3 regions of the Enterobacter sp. UPMP701 genome follow, and region 1 is predicted to be linked to each of the others. Evidence: predicted binding sites of a transcription regulator. Region 1 holds the regulator's gene; each other region holds the start of a gene.
The links. The regulator LexA, encoded in region 1, represses DNA repair genes until DNA is damaged. The targets are predictions, from matches to a motif close to TNCTGTATGTACATACAGNA.

Region 1 (6,042 bases):
CAGCACCAGCGAGCTGAATACCGCCTTGTCGAAGAATTCAGGGGCGTTAATGCCGTGCAGAACGGACAGGCGCTGTGCCAGCGTCCGGCTCTCTTTCTCCAGCGTGCCGCGGTTGATCGACGGGTTCGCGCTCAGCAGCCAGAACGTAATGGCGTAGCGCTGCAGCGTTTCGCGCGCACCGGCCGCCAGCAGTTGCAGGGTGCGGGAGCGTGACGGATTGATGTGCAGCTCGTCGTTCGCAACGGTGATCAGCCCCTGACGGCGCAGCTCTTCCGTCAGTTTATCCAGCTCGACTGCCAGCTCATCCTTACTCCAGCGCAGGAACAGCTCCGCTTTCAGCATCGGGTAGAGCGTCTCAACGTGGCGCAACAGCTCCAGACGTGAGATGCGGCGATGCTGGGTGATAATGGCCGCCATAAGCGACGGCAGCATCAGCATGTGGGCGATGTTGTTGCGATAGTACGTCATCAGCACGGCCTGCTCGCGCGGCAGGATGATGATGTCGCCGATCGTGTCCTTCTCGACTTCAAACTTGTTCATCTGCAACGCGTGTTCGATAAGCTCGCTGGCAGTAGCAGAAGGCGCTGTAGAATCAACCGAGTACGGCACATTGCGCATCATGTCCAGGTAGCAGTCCAGCTGCTCCGTGAGCTGTTCACGGGTCAGGGAGCGCTGACGGGAAGCCAGCAGCGCCGTACAGCACAGGTTCATGGCGTTAGCCGCACCGGCGTTGTTAATACGCACCATCAGTTCGGACGCGATGCCGTTCACCGTTGGCGTCAGCCAGGCCGGACGAACCGCTTCGATAGGGTCGATGGATTCGCGCCACTCCGGAACGTGATGGTTCAGATACGTCATCAGCGGCATTGGCTCGCCAAAGTTGACGTAGCCCTGGCCCAGGTTACGTAGCTTGCTCAGGCCGCGCAGCATCTGCGGCAGGCTCTCTTTCTCTTTGGTCGCGCCGCGCAACTCTTTCGCGTAGGTGCCCACTTCCATCACGTGCTCATAGCCTATATAGATCGGCACAAGCGTGATCGGGCGCGTACCGCCGCGCAGCATCGCCTGGATGGTCATCGACAGCGTGCCGGTCTTCGGATCGAGCAGACGACCGGTACGGGAACGACCGCCCTCCACGAAGTACTCTACGGAATAGCCGCGGCTGAACAGTTCACCCAGATACTCGCGGAACACCGTGGAGTAGAGTTTGTTGCCCTTAAAGGTACGGCGAATAAAGAACGCACCCAGACGGCGGAAAATCGGACCTGCTGGCCAGAAGTTCAGGTTAATACCGGCAGCGATATGCGGCGGTACCAGCCCCTGGTGATAAAGCACGTAGGAGAGAAGCAGGTAGTCCATGTGGCTGCGGTGGCAGGGCACATAGACAATCTCATGGCCATCGTGCGCCAGCTGACGTACACGCTCAGCGTTATGCACGTTGATACCCTGATACAGGCGGTTCCAGGTAAAGCCGAGAATACGATCGGAAAGACGAATCATCTCGTAAGAGAAGTTCGCTGCGATCTCTTCCATCAGCGCAATGGCGTTCTGCTGGGCTTTCTCATGCGAAATTTTCTTGCTGCGCGCTTCGTCTTCAACGGCGCGGGCAATCGCTTTAGAGGCCAGCAGCTTGTTGAAGAGGTCCTGACGCGCCGGGAGGCGCGGCCCTACGGCCGCCAGACGCTGACGGGCGAAGTGCATACGCGCCACGCGCGCCAGTTTTTGCGCGATGATCTTATCGGTGCCGTGCTCGTCCGCCATTCGGCGCAGCGAAACGGAAGGGGAGAAACGCACAAAGCTGTCGCGTCCCAGCCAGGAGACAGCGAAGAACTTCTGGATGCCGTTAAGCATGCGCAGCGGCGGGTTCTCTTCGCCTTTTTCGCGGCCCGGACGGCGGCCAAACATTACCGATACCGGCACCATCTGCACATCCAGGTCAGGATTGCTGCGGTGCAGGTCGAGATAGTCGTGGAACAGCTTGATGGACTCTTCTTTCGGCGTGTAATAGGTAAACACGCGCGGCCCGCCGTGAATGAACACGTAGCGCGGCAGCAAAGTACCGTCAACTTCCAGCGGTTCAAGCGGGTCGGGTAAATCATGCGCCAGACACTGGGCGCGAAGCGTCAGCAGGTCTGCCTTCGAGTTATAAGGCAAAACATACATAATAGGGCGCGACGTATCGAGCCCCAGTTCCAGCGCGGGTTCTGCTGGGATAGACTTGCTTTTTACCAGTATGCTTAATGGTAAATTAAGTAATTTGTAGTAAATTCGTGGCCAGCCGGACATAAACGATGTAAAGCCTCTGGTTAATAATGCAATTGCGGCGCAAGGATAACAGAAAGCGCGCAAAATTTCTGTTGTTACCCGTCATACTTCAGGCGGCAGCGAAACGCGCTACGCCTTCTGTTACTGACGCTCTTTTTCAAAAAAGGTTCTTTTAATGGCCAATAATACCACTGGGTTAACGCGTATCATCAAAGCTGCCGGCTATTCATGGAAAGGTTTCCGTGCCGCCTGGGTTAATGAAGCTGCTTTTCGCCAGGAAGGGGTCGCCGCTATCGTCGCGGTTATCATCGCCTGTTTCCTTGATGTAGATGCCATTACCCGCGTGCTTCTCATCGGTTCCGTACTTCTGGTGATGATAGTGGAAATTCTCAATAGCGCTATTGAGGCCGTGGTCGACCGGATCGGCTCTGATTTTCACGAGCTCTCTGGCCGCGCGAAAGATATGGGCTCCGCCGCTGTCCTGCTGGCGATTATCACCGCAGCCATTACCTGGGTCACGCTGCTTTGGTCACATTTCCGATGAGCCTCGAGGAATAATTAAGTCCCTGGTTTTTTGTGCAGTTTTTGGTTCCAAAATCGCCTTTGACTGTATATACTCACAGCATAACTGTATATACACCCAGGGGGCGGAATGAAAGCATTAACGACCAGGCAGCAAGAGGTGTTTGATCTCATTCGGGATCATATCGGCCAGACGGGTATGCCACCCACGCGTGCGGAAATCGCTCAGCGTCTGGGCTTCCGTTCTCCGAATGCTGCCGAGGAACACCTGAAAGCGCTGGCGCGTAAGGGTGTGATTGAGATTGTGTCAGGCGCGTCGCGTGGTATCCGCCTGCTGGTGGAAGAAGAGACGGGCATTCCGCTGATAGGCCGTGTTGCTGCAGGTGAACCGCTGCTGGCACAACAGCATATAGAAGGTCACTACCAGGTCGATCCTGGCATGTTCAAACCGAGTGCTGATTTCCTGCTGCGTGTCAGCGGGATGTCCATGAAAGACATCGGTATCCTGGACGGCGATCTGCTGGCCGTTCACAAAACGCAGGATGTACGTAACGGCCAGGTGGTGGTCGCGCGTATTGATGATGAAGTCACCGTTAAGCGTTTGAAAAAACAGGGTAACACTGTTCAGTTGCTGCCCGAAAACAGCGAATTCACTCCGATTGTGGTCGATCTCCGCGAACAGAGCTTCTCTATTGAAGGTCTGGCTGTTGGCGTGATTCGTAACGGTGAATGGCTGTAATCTCTTTCTGACAGGCTACAGTTCAGCTGTAGCCTGCTTCATTTACCCTTCCCGGTATTTCTCATGTCACTGCTGACGGCATCTGATAAGGCATTGTGGCGTCTTGCCCTGCCGATGATTTTTTCCAATATCACCGTGCCCTTGCTGGGGCTGGTCGACACGGCCGTTATTGGTCATCTCGATTCCCCTGTTTATCTTGGCGGCGTGGCGATTGGTGCAACCGCAACCAGCTTCCTGTTTATGCTGCTGCTCTTTTTGCGGATGAGTACCACCGGGCTCACGGCACAGGCGTATGGTGCAAAAGACCCGTTACGCCTGGCTCGCGCGCTGGTGCAGCCGTTGATTCTGGCGCTTGGCGCGGGGGCGCTGATTGTTTTACTGCGCACGCCTCTGATAGACCTTGCGCTCCATATTGTTGGCGGCAGCGAGGCTGTGCTGGAGCAGGCGCGACGCTTCCTCGAAATCCGTTGGCTCAGTGCGCCTGCCTCGCTGGCTAATCTCGTTCTGCTTGGGTGGCTACTGGGGGTGCAGTACGCCCGTGCGCCCGTGATTTTGCTGGTCGTGGGAAACCTTCTCAACATTGCGCTCGATCTCTGGCTGGTGATAGGCCTGTGTATGGACGTGCGCGGGGCGGCACTGGCGACGGCGATTGCCGAATACGGAACCTTATTCATTGGGCTGTGGATGGTCTGGCGCGTGCTGGCTCTGCGCGGGATATCCCTTGTCATGATGAAAACCGCATGGCGCGGCAATATCCGTAAACTGCTGGCGCTCAACCGTGACATCATGCTGCGCTCGCTTCTGCTACAGCTCTGTTTTGGCGCGTTGACGGTTTTTGGCGCCCGTCTTGGGCCAGAGATTGTCGCGGTGAATGCGGTCCTGATGACATTGCTGACGTTTACCGCCTACGCGCTGGACGGCTTCGCCTATGCCGTTGAGGCCCATTCAGGGCAGGCGTACGGTGCGCGTGAAAGCGGCCAGCTTCGTGAGGTATGGCGCGCGGCGTGCCGTCAGTCGGGCCTGGTCGCGCTGGCGTTCGCACTGATTTACGCCTGCTTTGGTCGCGACATTATTGCATTACTCACTTCGCTCCCGTCTTTACGCGAACTTGCGGGCCACTACATCGTCTGGCAGGTGATTTTGCCGGTGGTAGGCGTCTGGTGTTATCTGCTGGACGGCATGTTTATCGGTGCAACGCGCGGCGCGGAAATGCGCAACAGTATGGCGATCGCGGCGGCGGGGTTTGGTCTGACGCTGCTGACGCTTCCCTGGCTGGGTAATCACGGTTTGTGGCTGGCGCTTGCGGTATTCCTCTCCCTGCGCGGCCTGTCGCTTGCCTTTATCTGGCATCGTCACTGGCAAAATAATACCTGGCTTCCATCCCGTTACGATATATCGTGACGGTTAAAGATTCCGAATATGAAATCAACTGCCGAATCCTTAACTACAATAATTATTACGTCCAGCAGAAAAGAACGTAACGGACGTTACGACCCGACGCTTAACTAAGAGGACACGATGATGAATAAAGACGAAATCGGCGGCAACTGGAAGCAGTTCAAAGGTAAAGCGAAAGAACAGTGGGGTAAGCTGACTGATGACGATATGACCGTCATTGAAGGTAAACGCGATCAGCTTGTCGGTAAAATTCAGGAACGTTACGGCTACGCGAAAGATCAGGCGGAAAACGAAGTCAAAGACTGGGAAACCCGCAACGACTACCGCTGGTAACGCTGAATCACCCACACAGGCGGCTTAAAGCCGCCTTTTCTTTTGCCCTTAACGCGGCTTTTTCTTCACCAGAATTGAGTGGTCGTGCTGACACGCATCCTGATGCCGACAGGCTTCCACCTCAACGCATGCTGAACACAACCCGTGTGCTTCAATCACGTTATGACGCAGGGCAAAACCCATTTTTGCCGCCAGCGTATGCATAATATCCTCTACGCCTTCCGCTCCCTCTTCTTTAACCACGCCGCAACGATCGCAGATAAACATGGCCGATGTATGCGTTGGCTGATCGAAAAGGTGGCACAGCACATAGCTGTTTGTGGATTCGACTTTATGCACAAACCCTTGTTCCAGCAGGAAATCCAGCGCGCGATATACCGTCGGCGGTTTAGCCTGCGGCTCGCTTTCGCGGAGCAGGTCGAGCAGGTCATATGCGCTGATGGCACCCTGCTGCAGGCTCATCAGACGCAGGACTTCAAGGCGCTGCGGAGTCAGGCGCACATTGCGTTGCGCGCACAGCTTTTCGGCCTGCGCTAACAGCTCTTTTGTGGACTTATCCATATAGCACCTCGGATGTTCTGGGACGTAAAACCCTCACTTTACCATGTTCTGGCAAAAACACCGATATCCGCCAGGCTGTGCTATACCTGACGCATCGCAAACCGGGAATATCACCATGAAAAAACCAGACTGTATTAAGCACTGGCGCGACGTAGAAGGGCCCGATGACGCCACCTACCCCGACAGTAACGAGCTTTTTTCCATCGGATCGCCGCTGGCTCGCAGCC
Region 2 (6,042 bases), on a different contig from region 1:
GGCGTTCAGCAGAGAACTTTTCCCGGAGCCGCTGGTGCCGACCAGCACCACGCGTTGTCCGGCAGATAAGGTAAAGTTCAGCGGACCCGCGAGCACTTTGCCTTCGGGTGACAGAATGGAAAAGTCCTGCGCTTCAATGGTCACGGGATCGTTGGCATTCAGCGTCACGTCACCCCGTTCCGGATGCGCCAGCGGCGTTTCCAGGAACGTTTTCAGGCTATCTGCCGCGCCAACCGCCTGCGCTTTGGCATGATAAAAGGTTCCCAGATCGCGTAGCGGCTGGAAAAATTCCGGGGCCAGGATCAGCGCCAGGAAACCGGCAGAAAGGGTCACTGCCGTGCCGTAATGGCCGAAATCCAGCGCGCCAAGATAGGAAAAGCCGAAGTAGACCGCCACGAGGGCAATCGACAGCGAGGTAAAGAATTCCAGCACGCCGGAAGAGAGAAAAGCCAGGCGTAACACTTCCATCGTGCGCTGGCGGAAGTCCTGCGACGCCCGGCGAATGTTTTCAGTTTCCGCTTCGCCGCGGCCAAAGATGCGCAACGTCTCCATGCCGCGAAGACGATCCAGGAAATGGCCGCTTAAGCGCCCCAGTGCCAGAAAGTTACGACGGTTGGCATCTGCTGCCCCCATCCCAACCAGCGCCATAAACAGCGGGATCAGTGGGGCAGTGCCCATCAGGATCAGCGCAGCCATCCAGTTAACCGGGAAGATGGCAATAACAATCAGCAGCGGAACGAAGACGGCAAGGGCCATCTGCGGCAGGTAGCGCGCATAGTAGTCGTGCATATCGTCTATCTGCTCAAGGATCAGCGTCGCCCAGCTTCCGGCTGGTTTACCCTGGATCCACGCAGGTCCGGCTTCCTGAAGGCGATCGAGCACCTGACGGCGGATCTCGTAGCGGATATGTTGTCCGGCGTGGAAACCGACACGTTCACGCAGCCATACCACCCAGGCACGCAGGACAAAAATCAGGATCAGGACAATGAAGGGCAGCAGGAGCGCTTCGCGGGGGATGTTCTCCATGATCATATGATTGAGAATGCGGGCCAGCAGCCATGCCTGGGCAACAATCAACAGACCGCTAACGAATCCCAGGACACGGGAGATCGTAAGCCAGCGGCGGGAAAGAACGCTTTGCTGTTTCAGCCAGCGTGTTAACTCTTGTTGACGGGTTTTTTCCATTGCGTACTTTGCAGGTGACGTTATTAGAGTTGGGCAGCGCAATGTTACAACGGAGAGACAATAAAGGCGACTTATCGCCGCCTTTATTTACGTTTGTTACTGACTTGTAAAGATTATTTCCCTTGTTCAGCCAGTCCATCGAGGTAGCGTTCTGCATCCAGCGCGGCCATACAACCGGTGCCTGCAGAGGTGATCGCCTGACGGTAAATGTGGTCCATCACGTCGCCAGCTGCAAACACGCCCGGGATGCTGGTTTGAGTCGCGTTACCGTGGATGCCGGACTGCACTTTGATATAGCCGTTCTCCAGCTCCAGCTGACCTTCGAAAATCGCGGTGTTAGGGCTGTGGCCGATAGCCACAAACAGGCCTGCCACTTCCAGCGTTTCGACGTTATCGGTGTTCTGGGTATCGCGGATACGCAGACCCGCAACGCCCATCTGATCGCCGGTGACTTCTTCCAGCGTGCGGTTGGTATGTAGCACGATGTTGCCGCTCGCCACTTTATCCATCAGACGTTTGATCAGGATTTTCTCCGCGCGGAAGGTGTCGCGACGGTGGATCAGATGCACCTCAGAGGCGATGTTCGCCAGGTAGAGCGCTTCTTCCACTGCGGTGTTGCCGCCGCCGATAACCGCAACTTTCTGGTTACGATAGAAGAAACCGTCACAGGTGGCGCAGGCAGAGACGCCGCGGCCTTTAAACGCTTCTTCGGATGGCAGGCCGAGGTAGCGGGCTGAGGCGCCAGTGGCGATGATCAGCGCGTCGCAGGTGTATTCGCCGCTGTCACCCGTCAGACGGAACGGACGGTTCTGCAGGTCGACCTTATTAATGTGGTCGAAGAGAATTTCGGTTTCGAATTTGGTGGCATGCTCGTGCATGCGTTCCATCAGCAGCGGCCCGGTCAGGTCGTTCGGATCACCCGGCCAGTTTTCCACTTCGGTGGTGGTGGTCAACTGACCGCCTTTTTCCATCCCGGTGATCAGAACCGGCTGCAGGTTAGCGCGTGCAGCATAGACCGCCGCGGTATATCCCGCAGGTCCGGAACCAAGGATTAGCAACTTACTGTGTTTGGTCGTGCCCATGAGATCCCCATTGTTGTTGGCAGGCAATGGGCTGGATTGTAGGGAATTTGTTGCCGTAAAAAAAGAGCACTGGGATTTTGCTTTCGATATATGCAATAGCTGCGCCCGATGGATCTGACAAGATTACATCATGCCTGCTACTGAAAACCGCTCGTTTATAAGGCAGCAAAATGAGGATTAATACCCCTCCGAAATGAATATCCGGCATCTTGTACTAAAAAACGATGTTTTGCTTTGACAATCCCCTGCGCATTTGCGAAAACATTCAAGGAAGAAAAAAAACCGCGTTAACCGTATGCCGCATAGGCATGCACGTAAATGCCATTTTTACCGTGTCAGTGAAATCTACGCATGGCGTGGACAGACGCCATACGTGATGTCGGTGACAGCCTTCGGGCAGCGGTCTTCTTACCAACAGAACCCGAATCCGCATCGCGTCTAATACATAACCAGGCGATGTGATGACTAACGGGTACAGGCTCTGAACAGTGATGTGCACAGGGTCCAGGCAGGAGTAGGGAAGGAATACAGAGAGACAATAATAATGGTAGATAGCAAGAAGCGCCCTGGCAAAGATCTCGACCGTATCGATCGTAACATTCTTAATGAATTGCAAAAGGATGGGCGTATTTCCAACGTCGAGCTTTCAAAACGTGTGGGACTTTCCCCGACGCCGTGCCTTGAGCGTGTGCGCCGACTGGAAAGACAGGGTTTTATTCAGGGCTATACGGCTCTGCTGAACCCGCATTATCTGGATGCCTCACTTCTGGTATTTGTTGAGATTACTCTGAATCGTGGTGCGCCGGATGTGTTTGAGCAATTTAACGCCGCTGTACAAAAACTTGAAGAAATTCAAGAGTGTCATCTGGTTTCCGGTGATTTTGACTACCTGTTGAAAACCCGTGTGCCTGATATGTCCGCCTACCGTAAGCTGCTGGGGGAAACCCTGCTGCGTCTGCCAGGCGTGAACGACACCCGTACCTATGTGGTGATGGAAGAGGTCAAACAGAGCAATCGTCTGGTTATTAAGACGCGCTAACACGGAACAGGTGCAAAATCAGCGTAGTTTGATTACACTCCTGTTAATCCATACAGCAACAGTGCCGGGGAGCCCCGGCGCTGTTGTCCGTTTTAGCAAACAGGCAGGATATGCCTGATACCTGGAGAGCCTTTCTTGAGCCAGGAATACACTGAAGACAAAGAAGTCACATTATCGAAGCTAAGCAGCGGACGTCGTCTCCTCGAGGCTTTGCTGATTGTTATTGCCCTTTTCGCCGTCTGGCTGATGGCAGCCTTACTCAGTTTTAACCCCTCCGATCCCAGCTGGTCGCAAACCGCGTGGCATGAGCCTATACATAATTTAGGCGGCGTACCCGGCGCCTGGCTTGCGGACACGCTCTTTTTCATTTTCGGTGTGATGGCCTATACCATTCCCGTCATTATCATTGGCGGATGCTGGTTTGCATGGCGTCATCGTCAGAACGATGATTACATCGACTATTTTGCCGTATCCCTGCGCCTGATTGGCGCGCTGGCACTGATCCTCACCTCCTGCGGGCTGGCGGCGATTAACGCCGATGATATCTGGTACTTTGCCTCTGGCGGGGTCATCGGCAGCCTGCTGAGCTCTGCGCTACAGCCGATGCTGCATAGCAGCGGCGGCACGCTGGCGCTGCTGTGTATCTGGGCGGCCGGGCTGACGCTGTTTACCGGCTGGTCATGGGTGAGCATTGCCGAGAAGATCGGCAGCTTTATTCTCACCATCCTCACCTTCGCCAGCAACCGTACCCGCCGCGATGACACGTGGGTTGATGAAGAAGAATATGAAGATGAGTACGAAGAGGAAGACGATGCCCCGGTGCAGCGTCGTGAATCTCGTCGTGCCCGTATTCTGCGCGGTGCCCTGGCGCGTCGCCAGCGCGTCGCTGAAAAATTTGCCAACCCGCTAGGGCGTAAAACCGATGCGGCGCTCTTCTCCGGTAAACGTATGGATGAAGACGGGCAGGTTGAATACCGTGCGGCGGGTGCCGCCGTCGATCCTGACGATGTGCTTTTCTCCGGCAACCGCGCGATGCCGGGAGATTTCGATGAATACGATCCGCTGCTTAATGGTCATACCGTTACCGCGCCGGTTGCCGCTGCCGCTGCCGCAGCCGCAACGACCGCAGCGCAGGCGTATGCCGCGCCAGTTGACGCCGTGATGCCATCTGAGGCGGTTTCGCCGCCAGAATCCGTTATTCAGCAGCCTCAGGTTGCGTGGCAGACCGCACCGGGTGTGCACACGCCGGAGCCGGTTATTGCGCCTGAACCTGAAAGCTATATACCCGTGCAGCAGGCGCAGTGGCAGCAGCCTTATCAGCCGCCTCAGGCTGAGTATGAACCGCAGCAGTATGAGCCGCCGGTGTCCCAGCCGTATCAGGAATATGTGCCTGAACCGGTCGAGCCTGTGCAGCCTTATGTTGAGCCGCAGCCTGAACCGGAGGCAGTCGAAGAGGTGAAACCCTCTCGTCCGCCAATGTACTACTTTGAAGAAGTTGAAGAGCGTCGTGCCCGTGAACGCGAGCAGCTGGCGGCCTGGTATCAGCCTGTGCCTGAACCGGTGCAGGAACCTGCGCCAAAAGCCCCGTCGGTTTCGGTTCCACCAGTCGACCCGACGCCTGCTGTTGCACCCGTAGCGGATAGCGTGAAGCAGGCTACCGCTGCCGCTGCCGCAGCGGCACCGGTATTTAGCCTGGCAACGGGCGGCGCGCCGCGTCCTCAGGTAAAAGAGGGGATTGGTCCGCAACTGCCTCGCCCTAACCGCGTTCGCGTTCCAACGCGTCGTGAGCTTGCCTCTTATGGGATTAAGTTGCCTTCTCAGCGGATGGCCGAAGAAAAAGCGCGTGAGACGGACTATGAGGATGATGCTGACGAGATGCAGCAGGACGAGCTGGCGCGCCAGTTCGCTGCACAGCAGAATCAGCGCTATGGGGAAGACTATCAGCACGATGAACCGATGCTGGAAGACGAAGATGATGCGGCTGAAGCCGAATTAGCGCGTCAGTTTGCGGCAACCCAGCAGCAGCGTTACTCAGGTGAACAGCCTGCTGGCGCGAACCCGTTCTCATTGTCGGATTTCGAGTTCTCGCCAATGAAAGATCTGGTGGATGATGGCCCGAGCGAGCCTTTATTCACCCCGAGCGTGATGCCTGAAGCAGAACCTGTGCGCCAGCAGCCAGCGCCGCAGGCGCAGACATACGCGCAGCCGCAGCAACCTGTTCCGCAGCCGTATGCGCAGCCGCAGCAGCCACAACAACAGCCGCCGCAGTTCCAGCAGCCAGCGCCACAGCCGCAGGAGAGCCTGATTCACCCGCTGCTGATGCGTAACGGTGACAGCCGTCCGCTGCAACGTCCGAGCACGCCGCTGCCGTCGCTGGATCTGCTGACGCCGCCACCGGTTGAAGTTGAGCCGGTTGATACGTTTGCGCTGGAGCAGATGGCCCGTCTGGTTGAGGCTCGTCTGGCTGACTTCCGTATCAAGGCGGACGTGGTGAACTACTCACCGGGTCCTGTGATCACCCGTTTCGAACTGAACCTGGCGCCTGGCGTAAAAGCCGCGCGTATTTCCAACCTCTCCCGCGACCTGGCGCGTTCTCTGTCGACCGTTGCGGTGCGCGTGGTGGAAGTGATACCGGGCAAACCTTACGTTGGTCTTGAGCTGCCGAACAAGAAACGCCAGACCGTCTACCTGCGTGAAGTTCTGGATAACACCAAGTTCCGCGATAACCCATCCCCG
Region 3 (6,042 bases), on a different contig from region 1:
GCCGGAAAAACGCGGCTATGCGAACTGCAAGGGGATTCCACTCTGGTGTGGCTGGACGTAGCAGGGCACGCCGTGTGTCTGAAATCCTTCCAGCAATTGAGTCTGCCCCCGCAACAGCGCATTACGCTCACCGTGCAGGAGGCTCATCTGCATCTCTTTGACGCGGCAGGTCAGCGGATAACATTGTCGGAAAATGCCGCCTGAGCGCAATATCAGGCGGCAAGAAACGCGCAAACTTATCCCTGTCGCAAGTTCTGCGCCGCCTTCACCATATTCGCCAGCGCCGCGCGCGTCTCCGGCCAGCCGCGGGTTTTGAGTCCGCAGTCCGGGTTCACCCACAGGCGTTCCGCCGGGATGCGCTGGGCCGCTTTTTGCAACAGCGATTCAATCCACTCCACGCTCGGGACGTTCGGAGAGTGAATGTCATACACGCCCGGCCCAATTTCGTTCGGATAGTCGAACTCTTCGAACGACTCCAGCAGCTCCATGTCTGAACGTGAGGTCTCGATGGTGATCACGTCAGCATCCAGCGCGGCAATCGAATCCATGATGTCGTTAAATTCGCAGTAACACATGTGGGTGTGGATCTGCGTGTCGTCCTTCGCCACCGCGGCGTTGATGCGGAACGCTTCCACGCCCCACTGCAGGTAGGCATCCCAGTCGCTGCGGCGCAGCGGCAACCCCTCGCGCAGCGCCGGTTCATCAATCTGGATAATACCAATGCCCGCCGCTTCCAGATCCGCCACTTCATCACGCAGCGCCAGCGCAATCTGTTTGGCAATGGTCTCGCGGGTCACGTCTTCACGCGGGAACGACCAGCAAAGAATGGTCACCGGGCCGGTCAGCATGCCTTTTACCGGCTTGTCGGTCAGGGACTGGGCATACTTCGCCCACTCAACCGTGATCGGTTCCGGACGGCTGACGTCGCCAATGACCACCGGCGGCTTCACGCAGCGGGAGCCATAGCTCTGCACCCAGCCGTTCTGAGTAAAGACAAAGCCGTCCAGGTGCTCACCAAAGTATTCCACCATGTCGTTACGCTCGGCCTCGCCGTGCACCAGCACGTCCAGCCCCAGGCGTTCCTGCTCGATAATCGCCTGCTTGATGTGTTCCGCGATACCGGTGCGGTAGTGATTCGCATCCAGATTGCCCTTTTTGAAGTCCAGCCGCAGGCCGCGGATCTCCGTCGTCTGCGGGAAAGAGCCGATCGTCGTGGTCGGCCATGCGGGCAGGTTAAAGCGGGCGCGCTGCGCTTCGGCGCGCACTTCATACGGGCTCTGGCGCTGGCTGTCCTGGTCGGTGATGGCCGCCAGACGTTTTTCTACCGCCGGGTTGTGCACGCGAGCCGAGTGCCGACGCGCCTGGATCGGGGCACTCCATTCGGTAATCGCCGCCGTGTCGCCGCTGTTCAGCGCGTCGCACAGCAGCGTCAGCTCTTCACATTTTTGCAGGGCGAAGGCAAACCAGCTTTTCACTTCAGGGTCGAGGCGGGTCTCCACGCTGAGATCGATCGGACTGTGCAGCAGCGAGCAGGAAGAGGCCACCCACAGTTCACGTTTGCCGACGATATCCTTGATTTGTGCGTATTTCTCGGTGAGATCGGCACGCCAGACGTTACGGCCGTTGACCAGTCCGGCAGAAAGCAGCCAGTCTGCAGGCAGGCGCTTGTGCAGCTCCGCCACATCATCCTTACCGTGAACCAGGTCAACGTGCAGGCCCTGAACCGGCAGCGCGGTAATGGTCTTCAGGTTCGGCGTCACGCCTTCAAAATAGGTGGTCAGCAGCAGCTTCACCTGACCGGTAAGCGCGTCATACGCCGGTTTAAAGGCATCGAGCCAAACCTGGGGCAGCTCCAGCACCAGCGCGGGTTCGTCGATTTGTACCCACTGAATGCCGCGCTTGCCCAGCTCAATCAGCACCTGTTTGTAGACCGGCAGAATATCGTTCAGCAGGCTGAGGCGGTCGAACTGCTCGCCCTTCACTTTACCCAACCACAGGTAGGTTACCGGCCCCAGCAATACGGGCTTCACCTGGTGGCCCAGCGCCAGCGCTTCGTCCACCTCATCCAGTAGCTGCGTCCAGGTCAGCGTAAACTGCTGACCTTTCACGAACTCCGGCACCATATAATGATAGTTAGTGTTAAACCACTTGGTCATTTCCGCCGCTGCCGCTGGCTCACCCGTTGGCGCACGGCCACGGCCGATGCGGAACAGGGTATCGATATCTACCGATCCATCTTTGTTCTGATGACGAGCCGGCACGTTGCCCAGCAGCAGGCTGGTCGTCAGAACATGGTCGTACCAGGCGAAATCGCCCACCGGCAGCAGGTCAATGCCCGCCTGCTTTTGCTGCTCCCAGTGACGGGCACGCAACTCGCGCCCTACCGCCAGCAGCTCTTCACGGGTGGCGTTACCCGCCCAGTAGCTTTCTTGCGCTTTTTTCAGCTCGCGACGCAGACCAACACGAGGAAAACCGAGAGTGTGAGTGCGGATTGTCATGGCATACCCCTTATAGAAATTCGTTATTTAGACGTCCAGATGTTTACACTTCTATAATTGGCAGGTACTGTATATTCCTCAAGCGCAAAATGTTCATGGCGAAGTGAAGGACTTTCATGATCGAGATTAAACACCTGAAAACGCTACAAGCGTTGCGGAACTGCGGTTCGCTCGCGGCGGCTGCGGCCACGCTGCACCAGACGCAGTCCGCCCTTTCTCACCAGTTCAGCGATCTGGAGCAACGCCTCGGCTTCCGTCTTTTTGTGCGTAAGAGCCAGCCTCTGCGCTTTACGCCGCAGGGGGAAATTCTGCTGCAGCTGGCGAATCAGGTACTGCCGCAGATCGCCAGCGCGCTGCAGTCCTGTAACGAGCCGCAGCAGACGAAACTGCGCATCGCCATTGAGTGCCACAGCTGTATTCAGTGGCTGACCCCCGCGCTTGAGAACTTTCGCCAGAAGTGGCCGCAGGTGGAGATGGACTTCAAATCCGGCGTGACCTTTGACCCGCAGCCGTCGCTGCAGCAGGGCGAGCTGGATCTGGTGATGACCTCTGACATACTGCCACGCAGCGGCCTGCACTATTCGCCGATGTTTGATTTTGAAGTGCGCCTGGTGCTGGCGCCGGATCATCCGCTGGCCGCCAAAACGCGCATCACGCCGGAAGACCTGGCGACGGAAACACTGCTGATTTACCCGGTCCAGCGCAGCCGCCTGGATATCTGGCGTCACTTCCTGCAACCAGCAGGCATTAGCCCGCAGCTGAAAAGCGTGGATAACACCCTGCTGTTGATTCAGATGGTGGCGGCCAGTATGGGTATTGCTGCGCTGCCGCACTGGGTGGTGGAAAGTTTTGAGCGCCAGGGCCTGGTCGTCACCAAAACCCTGGGGGAAGGACTGTGGAGCCGACTGTACGCTGCCGTGCGCGATGGCGAGCAGCGTCAGCCGATTACGGAAGCGTTTATTCGCTCAGCGCGGAATCACGCGTGCGACCATCTTCCGTTTGTGCGGAGCGCGGAGCGACCCAGCGGCGATGGACCCACAGTGAAGCCAGGATCACCGCTCCCCCAATAAGGAAGCTCGGCCAGTGCGGCTGTTCCTGCCAGATGGCGAGGTTCACCAGCAACCCCGCCGGTACATGCACGTTGTTCATGATCCCCAGCGTCCCGGCGTCTACCTGCGTAGCGCCGTAGTTCCACATAAAGTAGCCCAGCCCTGACGCCACCACGCCCAGCCACACCAGAACGCCCCACTGTACAGAGGTGGTCGGCAGCTTTTGCGGGTTGCCGAGCATAAACCACGCCGCCACCGCGACAATCGCGGCCCCCATGTAGAACCACGCAAACGCGTTGTGTTGCGGCATCGGGCGGGTTTCCATCAGGCGCTTGTAGCCCACCATGCCGATGGCGAAACTGATGTTGGCAAGCTGGACGAACATCAGCCCGGTCCAGAAGTGATCGCTCACCTTGTCGTAGCGAATGATCGCCGCCCCCACCACCGCCAGCGCGGCACTCAGCAGGTATCCCCAGCGCAGACGGCGCTTGCTGAGCAGGTCGTAAATCAGCGTGATGTAGAGCGGCGTCAGCACGGTGAACAGCAGAAATTCCGAGACGGACAAGTAGACGTAAGCCCGGAAGCTGAACAGATACATGATGCCGAGCTGCATCGCGCCTACCAGCATATACAGCAGGATCGTTTTCAGCGATTGCCCGCGCGCGCGCAGAAACGGCAGGAACACCAGCGCCGCCAGCCCCACGCGCATCAGCACCGAGAAGTAGCTGTCGACCGCACCGGCAAGGTATTCGCCAATCAGGCTAAAGGAGAAGGCCCACAGGATAGTGGTGATAATGAGTAGCGCCACAATGCTTGTCTCTCAGAAAGAAGGAGAGGCATTGTAGCGAACTCTTCAGTTGACAACTGAGCAATAAATAATCGAATGAAGATTATTCAAGGAACAGTTTGCGCAGATACTTCGGTACCGCGTTGTCTGCGTTGGTGCCGATCACTTCCAGCTCCGGGTGCAGATCCTTCAGGCGCTGGTGTGCGTTTTCCATGATGCAGCCTTTGCCCGCCATGGAGAGCATCTCGGCATCGTTCATGCCGTCGCCGAAGGCGATGCAGTCTTTCAACTCAAAGCCCAGACGTTTTGCTACCGCTTCCAGCGCATGACCTTTGGAGACGCCGCCCGCCATCACTTCCAGACAGGTCAGCGTGGAGAAGCTCACATTCACGCGGTCGCCCCAGCGGGCGTTAATCGCCTGCTCCAGCGGCAGCAATTCCTCATGATTGACACAGGTGAAGAACACCTTACTGATCCCTTCCGGCTCCAGCAGACCCGGCTCGTACAGTGAGTACTGGAATACGGCTTCCTTGAAGAAGCGCATCTCTTCCGGGCGGTGGCGGTTCATAAACCATTCGTCGTCGCGGTATACGTTGGTGACGATAGCCGGGTTGTTATGCACCACGCCGAAGAGATCGGCGGCAATATCGCGATCCAGGTTGTGGGTGAAGATCAGGTTGCCATCCGTGTCGTGAACGCGTGCACCGTTGGAGGTGATCATGTACGACTTGATCTCCAGATTATCGCGGATCTGCCCCACGTCCACGTGGTGGCGGCCGGTGGCGAACACAAAGTTCACGCCACGGGCAGTGAGGAGTTTTAAGGTCTCTTTCGCGTAAGGCGACAGGGTGTGGTCAGGGGAAAGCAGCGTGCCATCTAAATCAGATGCAACAACCTGGTACATAGGGATTTCAACCTCTGGTGGAAAACAATAATCAATTATGCCTGTTGAAAAATTCAACAATGGCGTTGAGCGCGACTGAGCGCATAGCGTCCTTTTCAAAAAGGATCTCATGGTACGCGCCGTTGATGACCAGCGGTTTACCCCCTTCACAAGGGTGACCGGCTGCAGCGCGCAGTTCACAATAGCGGTCATGCATGCGGTTATCCACCACACGCTCTTCCTCCGCCTGAATCAGAAGCGTCGGCGTGTCATCATCGCCTACGCCCGCCAGCACCTGCTCTCCGGCCAGAATGCCCTCCCGCACCCAGTGCCAGGTCGGGCCGCCGACGCGCAAGCGCGGTTCATCGGCATAAAAGCGCAGGTTGCGGCGATAGCGCTGCCGACTGTGGGTCAGAACGTTGATGGCGAACGGCAATGCGCGCCAGCGTCCGGTTCCGATGGCATAGCCTTCACGGATGCGCTGATGGCCCTCAGCCCAGTCGAGAAGATGGCGCACCATCCAGTCGGGAAAACGAATGACAATACCGTACATCGGCGCGGTCAGCGCAATGGCGTCGCACTGGTGCTCATACCGCTGCAAAAACAGCGTCGAAATGGCGCCGCCCATGGAGTGCGCAAGGATGTACCGCTTGCGCCAGGGGCCAGGCTGCACTTCCTGCTGCCAGAACGCGGCAAAATCGTCGACGTAATCGCTGAAGTGATCCACGTGTCCACGGTGCGTATCCGGCAGCATACGACCGGACAACCCCTGTCCACGGTGGTCGATGATCAGCACGTCGAAGCCCAAATGGACCAGGTCGTAGG

Region 2: ACWKXT_RS00480 (DNA translocase FtsK 4TM domain-containing protein) is a predicted target of LexA. The motif match lies at 3,345-3,364, and genes of this name have one in related genera.
Region 3: metR (HTH-type transcriptional regulator MetR) is a predicted target of LexA. The motif match lies at 2,564-2,583, and genes of this name have one in related genera.

Annotation. Positions count from the first base shown of each region.
Region 1 is NZ_JBSKJN010000011.1:68,715-74,756, reverse strand. It holds gene plsB (glycerol-3-phosphate 1-O-acyltransferase PlsB) at 1-2,283, opposite strand, end outside; gene ACWKXT_RS19610 (diacylglycerol kinase) at 2,438-2,806, shown strand; gene lexA (transcriptional repressor LexA) at 2,915-3,523, shown strand; gene dinF (MATE family efflux transporter DinF) at 3,587-4,924, shown strand; gene ACWKXT_RS19595 (CsbD family protein) at 5,045-5,254, shown strand; gene zur (zinc uptake transcriptional repressor Zur) at 5,303-5,815, opposite strand; gene ACWKXT_RS19585 (cupin domain-containing protein) at 5,931-6,042, shown strand, end outside.
Region 2 is NZ_JBSKJN010000001.1:98,235-104,276, forward strand. It holds gene cydD (heme ABC transporter permease/ATP-binding protein CydD) at 1-1,185, opposite strand, end outside; gene trxB (thioredoxin-disulfide reductase) at 1,299-2,267, opposite strand; gene lrp (leucine-responsive transcriptional regulator Lrp) at 2,812-3,306, shown strand; gene ACWKXT_RS00480 (DNA translocase FtsK 4TM domain-containing protein) at 3,442-6,042, shown strand, end outside.
Region 3 is NZ_JBSKJN010000014.1:28,988-35,029, forward strand. It holds gene ACWKXT_RS20945 (ABC transporter ATP-binding protein) at 1-204, shown strand, start outside; gene metE (5-methyltetrahydropteroyltriglutamate--homocysteine S-methyltransferase) at 237-2,498, opposite strand; gene metR (HTH-type transcriptional regulator MetR) at 2,615-3,568, shown strand; gene ACWKXT_RS20960 (carboxylate/amino acid/amine transporter) at 3,456-4,355, opposite strand; gene yigL (sugar/pyridoxal phosphate phosphatase YigL) at 4,438-5,238, opposite strand; gene pldB (lysophospholipase L2) at 5,270-6,042, opposite strand, start outside.